Regions from separate parts of the Mesorhizobium sp. B2-3-14 genome, predicted to be linked through region 2. Evidence: predicted binding sites of a transcription regulator. Region 2 holds the regulator's gene; the other holds the start of a gene.
The links. Region 2 encodes LexA, which represses DNA repair genes until DNA is damaged. Its sites were predicted from a motif close to TGTTCNNNNTGTGTTCNG; they were not measured.
Positions count from the first base shown of each region.

Region 1 (7,885 bases), 600 kb from region 2:
GCTGTCCGAGGACGAGTTCCGCTCGGGCGCGCATTGCTACACCGTCATCAACACCAACTCGCCGCGCCAGCTCGACATTCCGATGGCGCAAGGCATCATCGATTTCGCCAAGGCGGGCCAGGTCCTGATCATCACGCCGTTCTGCCTGGCCGGTGCGATGGCGCCGATCACCGTGGCCGGCGCGCTGACCTTGCAGCATGCCGAAGCGCTGGCCGGGCTGACGCTGGCGCAGATCGTGCGGCCGGGCGCGCCGGTGGTCTACGGTTCCTTCTCCTCCAATGTCGACATGAAATCGGGCGCACCGGCCTTCGGCACGCCGGAGCACGTGAAGGCGACACTGGGTGCAGGCCAGCTGGCGCGCTTCACCGGTCTGCCCTGGCGCTCGGGCGGCGGCAGCGCGGCCAACATTTCGGACGCGCAGGCCGCGCACGAGACGCAGTTCGCGCTATGGGGCTCGGTGCTGTCGGGCGCCACCGTCTGCATCCACGCGGCCGGCTGGCTGGAAGGGGGCTTGAGCGTTTCCCTGGAAAAGCTGGTCACCGACATCGAGGCGCTGCAGACGGTCGCGGAACTTTGTGCGGCGACCCCCGGCGACGACGACGCAATAGGCTTCGAGGCGATCGCCGAAGTGCAGCCGGGCGGCCACTTCTTCTCGGCCGGCCACACCATGGCGCGCTACCGCACCGCCTTCTACGAGCCGCTGGTGGCCGACTGGTCGAATTTCGGCAACTGGACGCAAAGCGGCTCGAAGACCGCCACCGAACGCGCCACCGGCATCTGGAAGCGCACCCTTGCCGATTTCGAGCCGCCGGCCGCGGCGGCCGCCACGTCAGGCGTGCTCGACGCGTTCATCGCGCGGCGCACGGAAGAGGGCGGCGCTGCGCCGGTGTCGTGAGATAGTTCGCGGATCCATCATCCCGAATTGTGGCCGTGATCCCGGAACCCGCGGCGCGTCCCACGCATTCATGGATGCGGGCCAATGCCTGGCTCCATCCGCGAGCCGTTGAGGGAGGACGACATGGGTTTCGACCAGTACCACGAACCGCCGGAAGAACTGTCGCAGGAAGTGCGGACCTTTGCCCGCATGATCACCTCGCTGATCGAGGAGGCGGAAGCGATCAGCTGGTACGAACAGCGCATGTCGGTCGAGAAGAACCCGCAGGCCAAGGCGATCATGAAGAACGCGCAGAGCGAGGAGTTCAAGCATTTCGGCATGGACCTCGAATTCCTGCTGCGCCAGAAGACGGACTGGCGCGTGGAACTGAAGGAAATCCTGTTTACGACGGGCGATATCGTGAAGGCCGGGGAGCGGGGCGAGAAGAAGGTGGATTGAGGCGGGACGTCAGCCTTCGAGGCTGGCAGCCTCACACTGGCAGCACAAACCCGTCCAGCACGCGCTTCTGGCCGGCCTTATCGAAGTCGATGGTCAGCTTGTTGCCCTCGATGGCTGAAATGTTGCCGTTGCCGAATTTCTGGTGGAAGACGCGGTCGCCGACGCTAAAGGCGGACGGCGTGTCGGAGACGGATTTGGCGACCAGTTCACCGTCTATGGTGCGGCCTTTGACGCTGGTGCGGCCGGCGCCGTAGCCGGAGTCTGTTTCCCCATAGCCGATGCGTTCGACCTGATGGCCCGAACGCGTGCCCCAGTTGCGGTCGGTCGCCTCGGTGCGGTTGGCCTGCGCACGCTGCCAACCCGGCGTCGAATAGGTGTTAGAGAAGGCGCCGGATTTTTCCCCGCCGCCCGAAGTGCCGCCGATATTGTCGAAGCGCGAAGCGCCATAGGGGTTCTGTCTTCCTGCCCCCTGGCCGCCGCCGCGGCCGGATGCGAACGAGCCGCCGCCATAGGGATTGCCGTAGCCGCCATAGGAGTTGCCGGCTTCGGCGACCTCGACATGGGCTTCCGGCAGTTCCTCGAGAAAGCGCGACGGGATGGTCGATTGCCAGAGCCCGTGGATGAGGCGGTTGGAGACGAACCAGATATGCAGGTTCTTCTTGGCCCGCGTCAGCCCGACATAGGCGAGCCGCCGCTCTTCCTCGAGCCCGGAGCGGCCGCCTTCGTCGAGTGCGCGCTGATGGGGAAAGAGGCCTTCTTCCCAGCCGGGCAGGAAGACGGTCTCGAATTCGAGGCCCTTGGCCGAATGCAGCGTCATGATGGAGACGGCATCGAGCCCGGCATTCTGCTCGGCATCCATGACCAGCGCGACATGTTCGAGGAAGGAGCGCAGCGATTCGTACTCCTCCATCGAACGGATCAGTTCCTTCAGGTTCTCAAGCCGCCCCGGGGCTTCCGCCGAGCGGTCGTTCTTCCACATGTCGGTGTAGCCGCTCTCCTCGAGAATAGTCTCGGCGAGTTCGGTGTGCGGCGTGGTTTCCAGCGCCTTTTGCCAGCGTTCGAAATTGGCCGCGACCTCGCGCAGCGCGGCGCGCGGTTTCGGCTTCAGCTCGTCGCTTTCCGCCAGTGTACCCGCCGCCTCCAGCATCGGGATGCGCAAGCCGCGCGCGGTGTCGTGGATCTGGCGGATGGTCGCTTCGCCCAAGCCGCGCTTGGGCACATTGACGATGCGCTCGAAGGCGAGGTCGTCGGTGCTGTTGGCGACGACGCGGAAGAAGGCCAGCGCGTCGCGGATTTCCATGCGCTCGTAAAAACGCGGACCGCCGATGACGCGGTAGTTAAGGCCGAGCGTGATGAAGCGGTCCTCGAAGGCGCGCATCTGGAAGGACGCGCGGACCAGGATCGCCATGTCGTTCAAATTGTGCTTCTGGCGCTGGTAGGCCTCGATGGTCTCGCCGATGGCGCGGGCTTCCTCCTCCGAATCCCAGGCGGCGTGGACGTTGACCTTGCCGTCCTCCGGATCGTTGCGGTCGGTGAACAGCGTTTTGCCGAAACGGCCCTCATTGTAGGCGATGAGATGGGAGGCGGCGCCCAGTATGTGCGCGGTCGAGCGGTAATTGCGCTCCAGCCGGATGATGGTGGCGCCCGGAAAATCCTTGTCGAAGCGCAGGATGTTGTCGACCTCGGCGCCGCGCCAGCCATAGATCGACTGGTCGTCATCGCCGACGCAGCAGATGTTAACTTTGTTTTCGCTCACGGGCTGTTCCGCGCCTGCCGGCGCGGGCCCTCCGCGGGGGCCTCGCAACGGCTCGGACGCCCGGTCGGACTTGCGGCCTTCGGCCGAAACTGCTGAATCGTCCTCTGGAGTTGCGGGTCTATAGCCACCCGCGTCCGTTCCATCCGAAACACCGGAAAAACTTGGAACGCGCCCACCCGGAGAACCACTTCGCGCTGGTTGTGATCCGCTCGGCCTTTGCGCCAAGAGACGCAGCCACATGTATTGGGCAGTGTTGGTGTCCTGGTACTCGTCGACGAGGATGTATTTGAACCGCCGGTGATAGTCCTTCAGCACATCGGGATTGGCGCGGAGGATGCGGATCGGGTGGCAGAGCAAATCGCCGAAATCGCAGGCGTTCAGCGTCTGCAGCCGCTCCTGATAGGCCTTGTAGAGCTCGCGGCCCTTGCCGTTGGCGAAGCTGCGCGCATCGCCCTCGGCGATATCGGCCGGACCCTGGCCCTTGTTCTTCCAGCCGTCGATCATCTGGGCGAACTGTTTCGCGGGCCAGCGCTTGTCGTCCAGGCCCTCGGCCTGGATCAGCTGCTTGATCAAGCGCACGACGTCGTCGGTGTCGAGGATGGTGAAGTCGGACCTCAGGCCGGCAAGCTCGGCGTGGCGGCGCAGCAGCTTCACGCCGATCGAGTGGAAGGTGCCGAGCCACGGCATGCCCTCGACATTGCCTTCGCCGATCAGGATGCCGATGCGCTGTTTCATCTCGCGCGCGGCCTTGTTGGTGAAGGTGACGGCCAGGATCTGCGAGGGGAAGGCCCTGCCGGTGGCAAGGATGTGGGCGATGCGGGTGGTCAGCACGCGCGTCTTGCCCGTGCCGGCGCCGGCCAGCACCAGAACCGGGCCTTCGGTGGTCTCCACGGCCAGCCGCTGCTCGGGATTCAAGCCCCTGAGATAGTCGGGCGCATTGTTTTGGCCGCCGCGGGCAGCCATGGCGCGCGCGGCAATGCCCGACGGGGCCGTGGGCCGCGCATTGGGTTCGTCGAAAAAGGGCATGTCTTCGGAAAAGCCGGACATCTCCCCCGAATGTAGTGATTCGGGAGGGAAAGACCAGAACTGTCTACGTTTTGTTCCGGTAAAGTGCCCGATACGGCGGCTTCACCGATATGGGAACCGCCGTTGTGGAACAATCCCAGGCGGAACGAGGTTGCTGCCCGCGGGCTCGCGACCTACGCTTGACAGGCGCCGCGGTCGGGAGAAAGTTGCCGGGGCAACACGCAATGCGGGTTGCCCTAGGCCGCCCCACGCGCGCAACAGTCGAAGGAGTATCATCTTGGCTGTCACCATCACCTCCCTCATTCTCTTCCTCCTAGGCCTGGCGCTTGGCGCCGGCGGCATCTGGTTGGCTTCGCTGGGCGGCAGTTGGTACTACATCATCGTCGGTCTCGCCTTCCTGGTCGCCGCCTGGCTGCTCTACCGGCGCCGTTCGACGGCGCTCTGGCTCTACGCGGCGATCGTGCTCGGCACGCTGGCCTGGGCGGTCTGGGAAACCGGCTTCGACTGGTGGGAGCTCGGCCCGCGCGGCGGCATCATCGTGCTGGTGGCGTTGTGGCTGCTGACGCCGTGGGCGCGGCGCGGCCTTGCCGGTCCGGACGGGCGAGCACCTTTGATCCTTGCCGTGCTGGCATCGCTGGCGGTGGCCGGCTATTCGATGACCACGGACCCGAAGGACATCGGCGGCGCGCTCGACACCGACAAGGTGATCCCCAACGCCAATCTCGGCGGCGATGTGCCGGCGGGCGAATGGCACTATTACGGGCGCACGCAGTTCGGCCAGCGGTATTCGCCGCTCGACCAGATCACGCCGGAAAACGTCGCCAACCTGAAGCCGGCCTGGACCTATCGCACCGGCGACGTCAAGGGCCCCGACGATGTCGGCGAGACCACCTATCAGGTGACACCGCTCAAAGTGGGCGACACGCTCTATATCTGCACGCCGCACAACTTCGCCATCGCCGTCGATGCGGCGACCGGCAAGGAGAAGTGGCGCTACGATCCCAAGATCAAGCTCGACAAGGACCGCCAGCACCAGACCTGCCGTGGCGTCTCCTATTATGCCGACGCAGCGGGCGCCGCCGGCCAGCCCTGCGCGGCGCGCGTCTACCTGCCGACCTCGGATGCGCGGCTGATCGCGCTCGACGCCGCCAACGGGCAGGTTTGCCCGGCCTTCGCCGAGGGCGGCACGCTCAATCTGTTGACGGGCATGCCGTATCCGAAGTCGGGCTATTACTACTCGACCTCGGCGCCGCTGATCGCCGGCGGCAAGATCATCGTCGGCGGCGCGGTGAACGACAATTATTCGACGCAGGAGCCGTCCGGCGTCATCCGCGCCTATGATGCGAGCAGCGGCAAATTGCTGTGGAACTGGGATTCCGGCAATCCGGACCAGACGACGCCGCTGCCGGCCGGCCAGACCTACACCGCCAACTCGCCCAACATGTGGTCGACGCCGAGCGCCGACGAGAAGCTCGGCCTGCTCTACGTGCCGCTCGGCAACCAGACGCCGGACCAGCTCGGCATGGGCCGCAGTGCCAATGTGGAGAAATTCTCCTCCTCGATCACCGCGCTGGACCTCAACACCGGGCAGTTGAAATGGGTGCGCCAGACCGTGCACCATGACCTCTGGGACATGGACGTGCCGGCGCAGCCGAGCCTGATCGACATCACCAAGGCGGACGGCTCCGTGGTGCCCGCGCTGGTCGGGCCGACCAAGCAGGGCGACCTCTATGTGCTCGACCGGCGCACCGGCGAGCCGGTCATCCCCGTCAAGGAAGTGGCGGCGCCCGGCGGCGCCATCGAGGGCGACCACACATCGCCGACGCAGCCGGCGTCCGACCTTTCCTTCAACCCGCCGCCGCTGACCGAGCACGATATGTGGGGCATCACCATGTTCGACCAGCTGGCGTGCCGCATCGCGCTTCACAAATTGCGCTATGAAGGCCGCTACACGCCGCCTTCGCTGCAGGGATCGCTGGTTTATCCCGGCAATTTCGGCACGTTCAACTGGGGTGGCGTGGCGGTCGATCCGGTGCGGCAAGTGATGTTCGGGATGCCGACCTATCTTGCCTTCACGTCGCGGCTGGTGCCGCGCGCCGACGTGCCGCCCCCAGGCGACACCAAGGGCAGCGAGCAGGGGCTGAACCGCAATGACGGAGCGCCCTATGCGGTGGTGATGGGACCGTTCCTGTCGCCACTCGGCATTCCGTGCCAGGCGCCGCCCTGGGGCTACGTCGCGGGCGTCGATCTTCGCACCGGCGCGATTGCCTACAAGCACCGCAACGGCACCGTCTACGACATGACGCCGCTGCCGTTGCCGTTCAAGGTCGGGGTGCCCGGCATTGGCGGGCCGATGATCACCGCCGGCGGTGTCGCCTTCCTGGGCGCCGCGGTCGACGACTATCTGCGCGCCTATGACCTGACGTCAGGCAAGCAGCTCTGGCAGGCGCGGCTGCCGGCCGGAGGGCAATCGACGCCGATGACCTACACCGTCGCGGACGGACGCCAGTTCGTGGTCATCGTCGCCGGCGGCCACGGCTCGGTGGGCACCAAGCCGGGCGATTACGTGATGGCCTACGCGCTGCCGAAGTAGGCAGGCGGGGTTACCGGGTCCGGCGAGCCGACGATCAGCCGAGCCCCAGATGGCTCTTTAGGCTCGGCACCGAGCCAAGCACTTGGTTGGTCAGATCGGGGCCCGCGGCCGCCTCGGCCTGCTGGACAAGCGTCTCGCCAGCCTTCTGGATCTGCGCCAAGTCGAGGCCGGAGGCCTTGAGCGCCGCGAGGCCGTTGACCAGCGCGCCGGCCTTTTCGCCGAGAACACCGCCAAGCGCGCCCTGCAGCGACGACAGGAAGCCGCCACCGCCGCCGGCCGGGGCGGCCATGACGTCATATTTCTGCGCCAGCGCATCGGCGCCCGGAATCTTGGCGAAGAAGGAGGAGGCGCTGGTGCCTTCGGCCTCGTGCTCGAGCACCGAGAAAATGGTGCCGACGACCTTTTCGGTCGTGGCCTGGTCGAGACCGGCCTTCTGCGAGACGGTGTTCACGATGTCCTGAACGTCCATGACTTCACCTCAACTTTGGGTTTTCAAGTTCGCGGGCTGGCGCTTGCGGCTGCGGACCCTGACCATGGACTTGCGGCTTGCCGCGACAACGGCCGCGCGCATCGCCAGAACGGCCGCCACTGCTGCCACGAAGGCGGTTGCCAGGATCGGCGAGGGCATGGTCATCGGCATTGTTCCTTTCAGATCGGGCCTATAGGACCGAGGGCGGCCGGCCAGCCAGCCAGTTTCCCCCACTATTGTGGCAGCGCCATCAAGATTTGTCACCGATGACAAAAACGTGATGATCCTCGGCCGACCGGCCGACCGGCCGACCGGCGGCCGCGAGGCAGCGAGATGTCACGCTCCGGTGACTGGACGATGAGAGGCTCGCCCCTATCTTGCGACCGGCAAGGACACCGCAGTCGCGACGAGATCGGGGAAGCCCATGGCCGACGTCACCACCAAACCCGTCATCACCCAGGCGATGATCGATGCCTATGATGAATACACGCATCTGACGCTGGATCGCCGCCGCTTCATGGAGCAACTGACCAGGCTTGCCGGATCGGGCGCGGCGGCCGCCGCGATCGCGCCGATGCTGGCGGCGAACTCGGCCCAGGCGGCGATCGTCGCCGACAACGATGCCCGCGTGAAGGGTGAGGACATCACCTATCCCGGCAGCGGCGGCGAGATGAAGGGCTATCTGGTCAGGCCCGCGAACCAGGCCGG
Region 1 covers NZ_VFVP01000002.1:173,227-181,111, forward strand. Annotated here, with positions in the region: gene FJ950_RS05455 (trimethylamine methyltransferase family protein) at 1-895, shown strand, start outside; gene FJ950_RS05460 (hypothetical protein) at 1,019-1,333, shown strand; gene FJ950_RS05465 (UvrD-helicase domain-containing protein) at 1,365-4,136, opposite strand; gene FJ950_RS05470 (glucose/quinate/shikimate family membrane-bound PQQ-dependent dehydrogenase) at 4,393-6,708, shown strand; gene FJ950_RS05475 (hypothetical protein) at 6,743-7,177, opposite strand; gene FJ950_RS29450 (hypothetical protein) at 7,187-7,348, opposite strand; gene FJ950_RS05480 (dienelactone hydrolase family protein) at 7,602-7,885, shown strand, end outside.
Region 1: the regulator LexA is predicted to act here: its motif matches at 4,177-4,194, upstream of FJ950_RS05465 (UvrD-helicase domain-containing protein).

Region 2 (7,885 bases):
AACGTCCCCAACAAAATCCATGATGATCAGCTCGCCAGCAACATGCGATCGGTCTTGACCGAGAAATGGCCGATCAGATCAATAACCGTGACCCTCGCCTTCTCCTGCCCGGCGACTTCCAGGAGCACCCGGCCCGCATCGAGCATGATCACCCGGCTGCCATAATCGACGGCGTGTTGCATGTTGTGGGTCACCATCAAAGTCGTCAGTTTCAGCGCGTTGACGGCGCGCACGGTCGCTTGCATGACGATTTCGGCCGTGCGCGGGTCGAGGGCCGCGGTATGCTCGTCGAGCAGCAGCAAGTCCGGCGATCCGCCGACCGCCATGATCAGCGACAAGGATTGCCGCTGCCCGCCCGAGAGCAGGTCGACGCGCGTGTCGAGACGATTTTCCAAACCGAGACCCAGTATCGACAGTCGTTCCCTGTAGGACGCAAGCCGGGTGGTGTTCAGCCCCGGGCGCAAGGTGCGCTTTTGGCTACGCAAATCGGCCAGCAGCATGTTTTCCGCAACCGTCATGCTGGCGGCGGTGCCGCGCATCGGGTCCTGGAACACGCGCGCCAGTTTCGCGGCGCGCTTGTGCACCGGCATTGCAGTCACGTCGGCGCCGTTGATCAGGATCTGGCCGGAATCGAGGATCAGGGCGCCGGAAATGGCGTTGAGCATGCTGCTCTTGCCGGCCCCGTTGGAGCCGATGACGATGCCGAACTCTCCGGTGGCCAAGGACAGGCTGAGACCGTCCAGCGCGACCTTCTCGTCGGCCTGGCCCTTGTAGAACACTTTGCGCGCGGATCGAATCTCCAGCATCGTTCCTCCCTGACCTCGGGATAGCGGCGCCGACGCCGTCACCCCGGCAGTTCCGATGTTAGTCGACGATGCAGCCGCAATCGGCCATTGAAGCCGGTATCTCGATGCCGAACGCGGCCATCGCCTTGCGCGAGATCGTTGCCATGTGGTCCTTGTAGGCCGGGCGCGACGGCGCGATCGTCTTGGGATCCTTGCCCTTGAGGATCTCGGCGGCGATGTTGCCGGCGTTGACGCCGACCTGCGTGTAATTGACCGCGAAGCTCGCCGGCACGGTGCCGTTACGGACCGCACTGTCATCGGAGTTGACGACCGGGATACCGGCCTGGCGGGCGGCCGCGGAGACAGCGGCGATCGCCGGCTGGATCAGGTTCGAGGCCGGGCCGTAGATCACGTCGGCCTTGCCGGCGAGCGAAGCGATGCGTTGCTGGATGTCATTGACGTTGTCGATGCCGACCTCCACCACCTCGAAACCGGCGGCCGGTGCCGCCGCCTTGATCTTTTCGACCAAGGCAACGTCATTGGCCTCACCGGGATTATAAGGCACGCCGAAGCGCTTGGCGTTCGGCAGCAGCTTCTTGGTGAAGGCCATCACCGCGGCGACGTCCTGCAGATCGCTGGCGCCGGTCATGCCTTCGTCTCCGGCGTCCCATGACGGCACCAGCTTGGCCGCCACCGGATCGGTGACCGCGGCAAAAACGATCGGAATGCCGGAACCGGCGAGCGCTTTCTTGGCGATCTGTGAGACCGGCGTGGTGATGGTGTAGATCAGCTTGGGCTGCTCGGCCTGCAGCTTGGCGATCATCTGCGGCACCAGCGACGCATCGAAATTGGTGTGGCTCTCCGTGTAGACGACGTCCTTGCCCTCGACGAAGCCGTTATCCGTCAGCGCCTTCTTGAAGCCGGCTATGGCGGCGTTCAATTGCGGATGCTCGCCGAAATTGGCAATGCCGATACGGATCTGATCGGCCGCGGCACTGCCGGCACTGACCATCAATGCGCCTGCCAGGGCCAAGCCCGACAACCAAGCGGATTTCGACTTCAACATCATTTCCTCCCAGATTTGATCAGGGCCGCTTGGAAACGCGGCTACTACGGCGATCATGGTGAGTCCGCTGGTCTGTGTCAAACATTATATATAATTGTTGCTGTGACGCACTATCATATATACTTTTCGCCAGACGACGGATTGATCACCATGCTGAATGAAACGAGTTCCACAAAAACGGAAGCCGCCTATCAGCTGTTGCGGCGCGACATCCTGACCACGCGCCTCATGCCCGGCGCCCCGCTCAAACTGAGTGCGCTGCGCGGCACCTATGGCGTCGGCTGGACACCGTTGCGCGAAGCCCTGTCGCGGCTCGAGGCCGAACGCCTGGTCACCGCGATCAGCAATCGTGGTTTTGCCGTGGCTCCGGTGTCGCGGGCCGAGCTGGAGGATCTGGCACGCGCCAGGATGGTGGTCGAGATACCCCTGTTCCTCGAATCGATGGAAAAAGGCGGCAGGGAGTGGGAGGATGCCGTGGTCACCGCCCACTACCGGCTCTCGCGTTGCAAGACGGCGGTCGACGATCCCTCGGACGCGGCCGTCGACAGATGGGACGAGAACCACGAGGCTTTCCATGCGGCGCTGCTGAGCGCCGCCACATGCGACTGGCTGTTGCGGTTCCGCTCGACGATCTCGGATCAGCTGCGCCGGCATCATCGCTTCCTTGGTCTGGCGCCGACACTGCGGGCCGCGGCCGGCCTCAAGGATGGCTATGAAGAGGCAATCGAAGCGCTACGCGAAGCGATTGCGATCGAACACCATACCGCGATCATGGAAGCGGCGCTCGACCGTGACGTCGAGCGGGCCAAGGCGCTGATGACGGCGCATATCGGCTACACACTGCACGTCTATGTCCACAGCGAAGACAGCGGCGCTACCAGATACGCCGCTCGCGCCGGCAGCTTGAAGGCGGGTTCGGGATAACTTCAGCGCTTCCGCGACGCCTATTCGAACGCGCTGGCCGGAGTGCGCCGAACGCCCCGATCCATGGCCGCCCGAAGCTACCAATCGTTGGCATTTTGGTTTCGTTTCGTTCCGCGAATAATGGCTCCGCGAATTATACGTCCCTCCGAGGAGAAGCCTTCCAACTAACTGATGCCAAAGCCTCGTCGGCGGATGGGCCACAGGCCATTAACCAAAACGATTTCAATGCGCCTGCCGACGGCGGAAAGGACTGGTTGCCGCCCGCCGTCGCGGGCAAAAAACTTCAGACCCCTTAACAAATTCATTAAACTTTAAACGGTTGCAGAACACAACTGGAACAGATAGTGTTTGTTCTGGGTTTGTTTTTTCGATTCTGGTTCAACCTTTCGTTCAATGTCTTGGGGGCCGCCATGCTGACACGCAAGCAACATGAACTGCTGATGTTCATCCACGAACGGCTCAAGGAAAGCGGGATACCGCCTTCCTTCGACGAGATGAAGGAAGCACTCGATCTTGCCTCCAAGTCGGGGATCCATCGCCTGATCACGGCCCTGGAGGAGCGCGGCTTCATTCGCCGGCTACCCAATCGGGCGCGCGCGCTGGAAGTGCTGCGGCTGCCGGACTCGATCGCGCCGGGCCTCAATGCGGCAAAGAAGTTCTCGCCAAGCGTCATCCAAGGCAGCCTTGGCCAAGGCAGTCTCGGACGCCAGATCAGGCCGGCCGCTGCGCCTTCGCGCCTGCCCGCGGCCGGCAACGACGACGACGCGGTTTCAGCCGTGTCCATCCCGGTCATGGGCCGTATCGCCGCCGGTGTGCCGATCGATGCCATCCAGCATCAGACGCATTCGATCTCGGTGCCGCCGGACATGATCATGGGCGGCGAGCACTATGCGTTGGAGGTCAAGGGCGACTCGATGATCGAGGCTGGTATCTTCGATGGAGACACGGTCATTATCCGCAATGCCGACACGGCAAGCCCGGGCGAAATTATCGTGGCACTGGTCGACGAAGAGGAAGCGACACTGAAGCGGTTCCGCCGCAAAGGCGCTTCGATCGCGCTCGAGGCCGCCAATCCAGCCTACGAAACGCGCATTTTCGGGCCGGACAGGGTCAAGGTACAAGGCAAGCTGGTCGGGTTGATCAGGCGCTACTGAACCGGCTTGTCATCGGGCTTGTCGGGTTTTTTGTACGGCGGCAGCCCCCTTGCCTCGCGTGAGAATTTTCGCTGTTCGTGCCAGGGCCGGTATGGTCCGTCGACGGCAAATGCGATCGCGGCCCGGGTCGTGGCCGACTGGGGATTGAAGAAGACGGCAGCGCTTCCCTTGCGGGCGAGCTGCCGTTTGGTGACGACGAGAACCAGTGGATTGTGGCAGGCGTCATAGGCGGTTGCGTCATTGACGATGATCAGGTCGGCGAAAGCGCAGGCTTTCCAGGTGGTCTTGCGGTCCTCGACATAGGCAATGATCGCGCCGGAAGGGTGCCTGGCAAGGCACAGGCCTTCGCGGCAGTAGAAGGGCGATCCCGGCGGCAGGTCGGTGGGACTGGCAACATCGAATTGCCTGTCTGTCGTGTCGAACATTTCCGGTTTGACGATTGTTTCGGAGATCAGGGCGCGCTTCCAGTTGTCGGTTGCGAATTCGTTCGGACGTTCCCGGTTGACGGCCAGTTCGCCATTGCCGATCGGCAGCGCGACCAGCCGCGCATCTTCCGAGATCAGCACATCGGGCGCGCGTGTGTGCGACACAGTCAACAGGCCGGCGAGCGCGAATGGCAGCGCCGCGAGCCGCAGCCATGTCGTCGCCATCGTCGCGATAACCAGCGCGACGGTGACCAGCAGCACGGATTGCTGCGAAATCAGCCCGACTCCATCGACCGGAGAGCGCTCCGATATCCACGCCGACACGGCGATCATTGCTGTCAGGCCCTTGCCCATGAGGTAGAGAGCCGGCCAATCCAGTCCGAATGGCATCAACAGCGCGCTGGCGACGGCCAGGAACATCACGACCGACACGATAGGCATCACGGCCAGATTGGCGAACAGGCTGAGCGGCGATACCCGCTGGAAATGCCAGATGGCAAACAACGCCGTGGCGCTGCCGGCGATAATGGACGTCATGGCCAATCCACCTGTCGCCAGCAGGAATTTTCGCGTCAGGAACCCGGGCAGCGATCGCTTTCGCGGCGGTGGCCGCGTCTTTCCCGCACGGTGATCGGCCCAGCCGGCATAAGCGCCAACCAGGGCCGCGGTCGCGGCGAACGACATCTGAAAGCTCGGGCCGACGACCTCGTGAGGCGAGACCAGGATGACGGCGATCGCCGAGATCCCCAGATTGCGCATGGTCAGCGCAGCGCGATCGAAGAACACGGCAATCAGCATCACCGCCAGCATGATGAAGCTGCGTTCGGCCGCAACGACGACACCGGAAATGATGAGATAGGCCGCGATCGAGAACAGTGCGGCGGCGGCCGCGTATTTCTTCACCGGCCGGCGCGCGGAAAGTCTGGAAACAGCGCGAAGGCACCACGCAGCAGACCCATGATGGTGCCGGCCACAAGCGCCATATGCAGTCCCGAAATAGAGATGATGTGATAGATGCCGGTACGCCGCATCGCTTCATTGATTTCATCGGGTATGCCGGCGCGCACGCCGACGATCAGCGCCGCCGCGATCTCGCCTTCAGCGCCGCCGACGCTGCCCCTGATGTGGTCGGCGATGGCTTCGCGGGCATTCTCGATGCCTGAAAAAAGGCGAGCCGATAGCGGCATCTCACCGTCGTCGGCGGAAACAACCGTTGGATTGCCGAGAAAGAAGCCGCTGCCGCCGATGCCGGCGAAATAGCTGTCGAAAGAGAAGTCGTAGCTGTCCGGCCGCACCGGGCCGGTCGGCGGCAACAGTTTGGAGTAGCCTGTGATGAGCGAGCCGGCGGTCATTCCCGGTGGTATCTTGCGTGCGGAAAGCCGGACCCTTTCCGGCGCATAGCGCAGTTTCGGCCGGGCGGTCGAAATCACGTCCATGGTCAGCCGGATGCGGCCGCTCTCCATCTCTTCGAGCGAGACCACGCGGCCGGTCAGTTGCGTGGAGATTTCCGAACCCAGCATCCGGGTTCCGGCTCGCCATGTTTCAACCTTCGCCGCGAGCAGGCCCAGCGCGCACAACAGCACTGCCATGAGACACAGATGGGTTTTGGGCCAGGAACGCGAGACGAAGGCACAGACCGCCATCAGCACCACGACCGCGACGGGCTTTGCAAAGTCGGGCTCGGACGCCAGCGAGAAATAGGCGATCGCCCCAACGGCCAGACAGACCGGCACCAGCAGGAACGCGATGCCCCGGTCGAGTTCAAGCTCCGCCGCCCGGGCCACGCCATGGCGCAGGCGAGGCAAGGATACCAGGCCGATTTGCCGGCGCACGCGCACGATCCTGCCCGCGGCAGGAGCCGGCGCCGGCGCCTGCCCACCTGCCTGCAGCGACCTGGTTTCGGGTGCAGCCACGAGCGGAGATGGCAGTGGGATCGTCGCAGGCGCCGCAAACAGGGATCGCTCGCTGACGCCGATAGCGGCATCCTCGCCCCGATCCGAGCCCCGGCCTCGTCCAGTCATCGGGTCTGCCCCTTGCACCCTCGACGTCCTATGCTACATGAACGCGCAACGCGCGAAAGTCCGCACGCTCCGCACCCAGCTTCAGACGTTTTCCGAGAGTTCCATGCCCGACAAGGTCATCACCCGTTTTGCCCCCTCGCCGACCGGCTATCTGCACATCGGCGGCGCGCGCACGGCGCTCTTCAACTGGCTCTATGCAAAGCATACCGGCGGCACGATGCTGCTGCGCATCGAGGACACCGATCGCGAGCGTTCGACCGATGCGGCCACATCGGCCATTCTCGATGGCCTGACCTGGCTTGGCCTTTCGTGGGATGGTGACGCGGTCTCCCAATTCGAGCGCGCGCCGCGCCATCGCGAGGTGGCCGAGGAGCTGGTGCGCCTGGGCAAGGCCTATTACAGCTACGAGACTTCAGCCGAGCTGGAGGCAATGCGCGAGGCTGCACGCGCCAAGGGCCTGCCGCCACGCTATAACGGCCATTGGCGTGACCGCGACCCCTCGGAGGCGCCGTCCGGCGTCAAGGGCGCCATCCGCATCAAGGCACCGGCCGAGGGCGAGACGGTCGTGCAGGACCGGGTCCAGGGAGACGTGCGCTTCCCCAACAAGGATCTCGACGACTTCATCATCCTGCGTTCGGACGGCAACCCGACCTACATGCATGCCGTCGTCGTCGACGATCACGACATGGGCGTCACCCACATCATCCGTGGCGACGATCACCTGACCAACGCCGCCCGCCAGACCGTGATCTACAACGCCATGGGCTGGGACGTGCCGTCGATGTCGCATATCCCGCTGATCCACGGCGCCGACGGCGCCAAGCTGTCGAAGCGCCACGGCGCGCTCGGCGTCGAAGCCTATCGCGCCATGGGCTATCTGCCGGAGGCGCTGCTCAATTACCTTGCGCGGCTCGGCTGGAGCCATGGCGACGACGAGATCATGTCGATCGAGGACATGGTCTCGTGGTTCGACATTGGCGACGTCAACAAGGGCGCGGCGCGCTTCGACTTCGCCAAGCTGGAAGCGATCAACGGCGCCCATATGCGACGTATGGCCGACACCGAGCTGTTCGATATCTTCATCGCCACCTTGCCCTATCTGGAGGGCGGTCCGGCGATGGCGGCGCGCCTCGACGACAAGAACAAGGCGCAGCTGCTGGCAGCACTTCCGGGCCTGAAGGAGCGCGCCAAGACGCTGGTCGAGCTTGTCGACGGTGCCGGCTTCCTGTTTGCCGCGCGGCCGCTGCCGATCGACGACAAGGCGGCACTCCTGCTCAATGACGACGCGCGCAAGATCCTGCGTGGCGCTCACGAAGCTTTGAAGTCGCTGTCAGGCGACTGGACGGCGGCCACGGCCGAGGCCGCGATCCGCGACTTTGCGTCGGCTGGCGGCCACAAGCTTGGCGCCGTGGCCCAGCCGTTGCGGGCTGCGTTGACCGGCAAGAGCACGTCACCGGGCGTATTCGACGTGCTTGCCGTTCTGGGGCGTGAGGAAAGCCTGGCGCGCATA
Region 2 covers NZ_VFVP01000002.1:773,030-780,914, reverse strand. Annotated here, with positions in the region: gene FJ950_RS08440 (ABC transporter permease) at 1-21, opposite strand, end outside; gene FJ950_RS08435 (ABC transporter ATP-binding protein) at 27-806, opposite strand; gene FJ950_RS08430 (ABC transporter substrate-binding protein) at 865-1,851, opposite strand; gene FJ950_RS08425 (GntR family transcriptional regulator) at 2,002-2,775, shown strand; gene lexA (transcriptional repressor LexA) at 3,186-3,929, shown strand; partial or broken gene FJ950_RS08415 (ComEC/Rec2 family competence protein) at 3,923-6,375, opposite strand; gene gltX (glutamate--tRNA ligase) at 6,479-7,885, shown strand, end outside.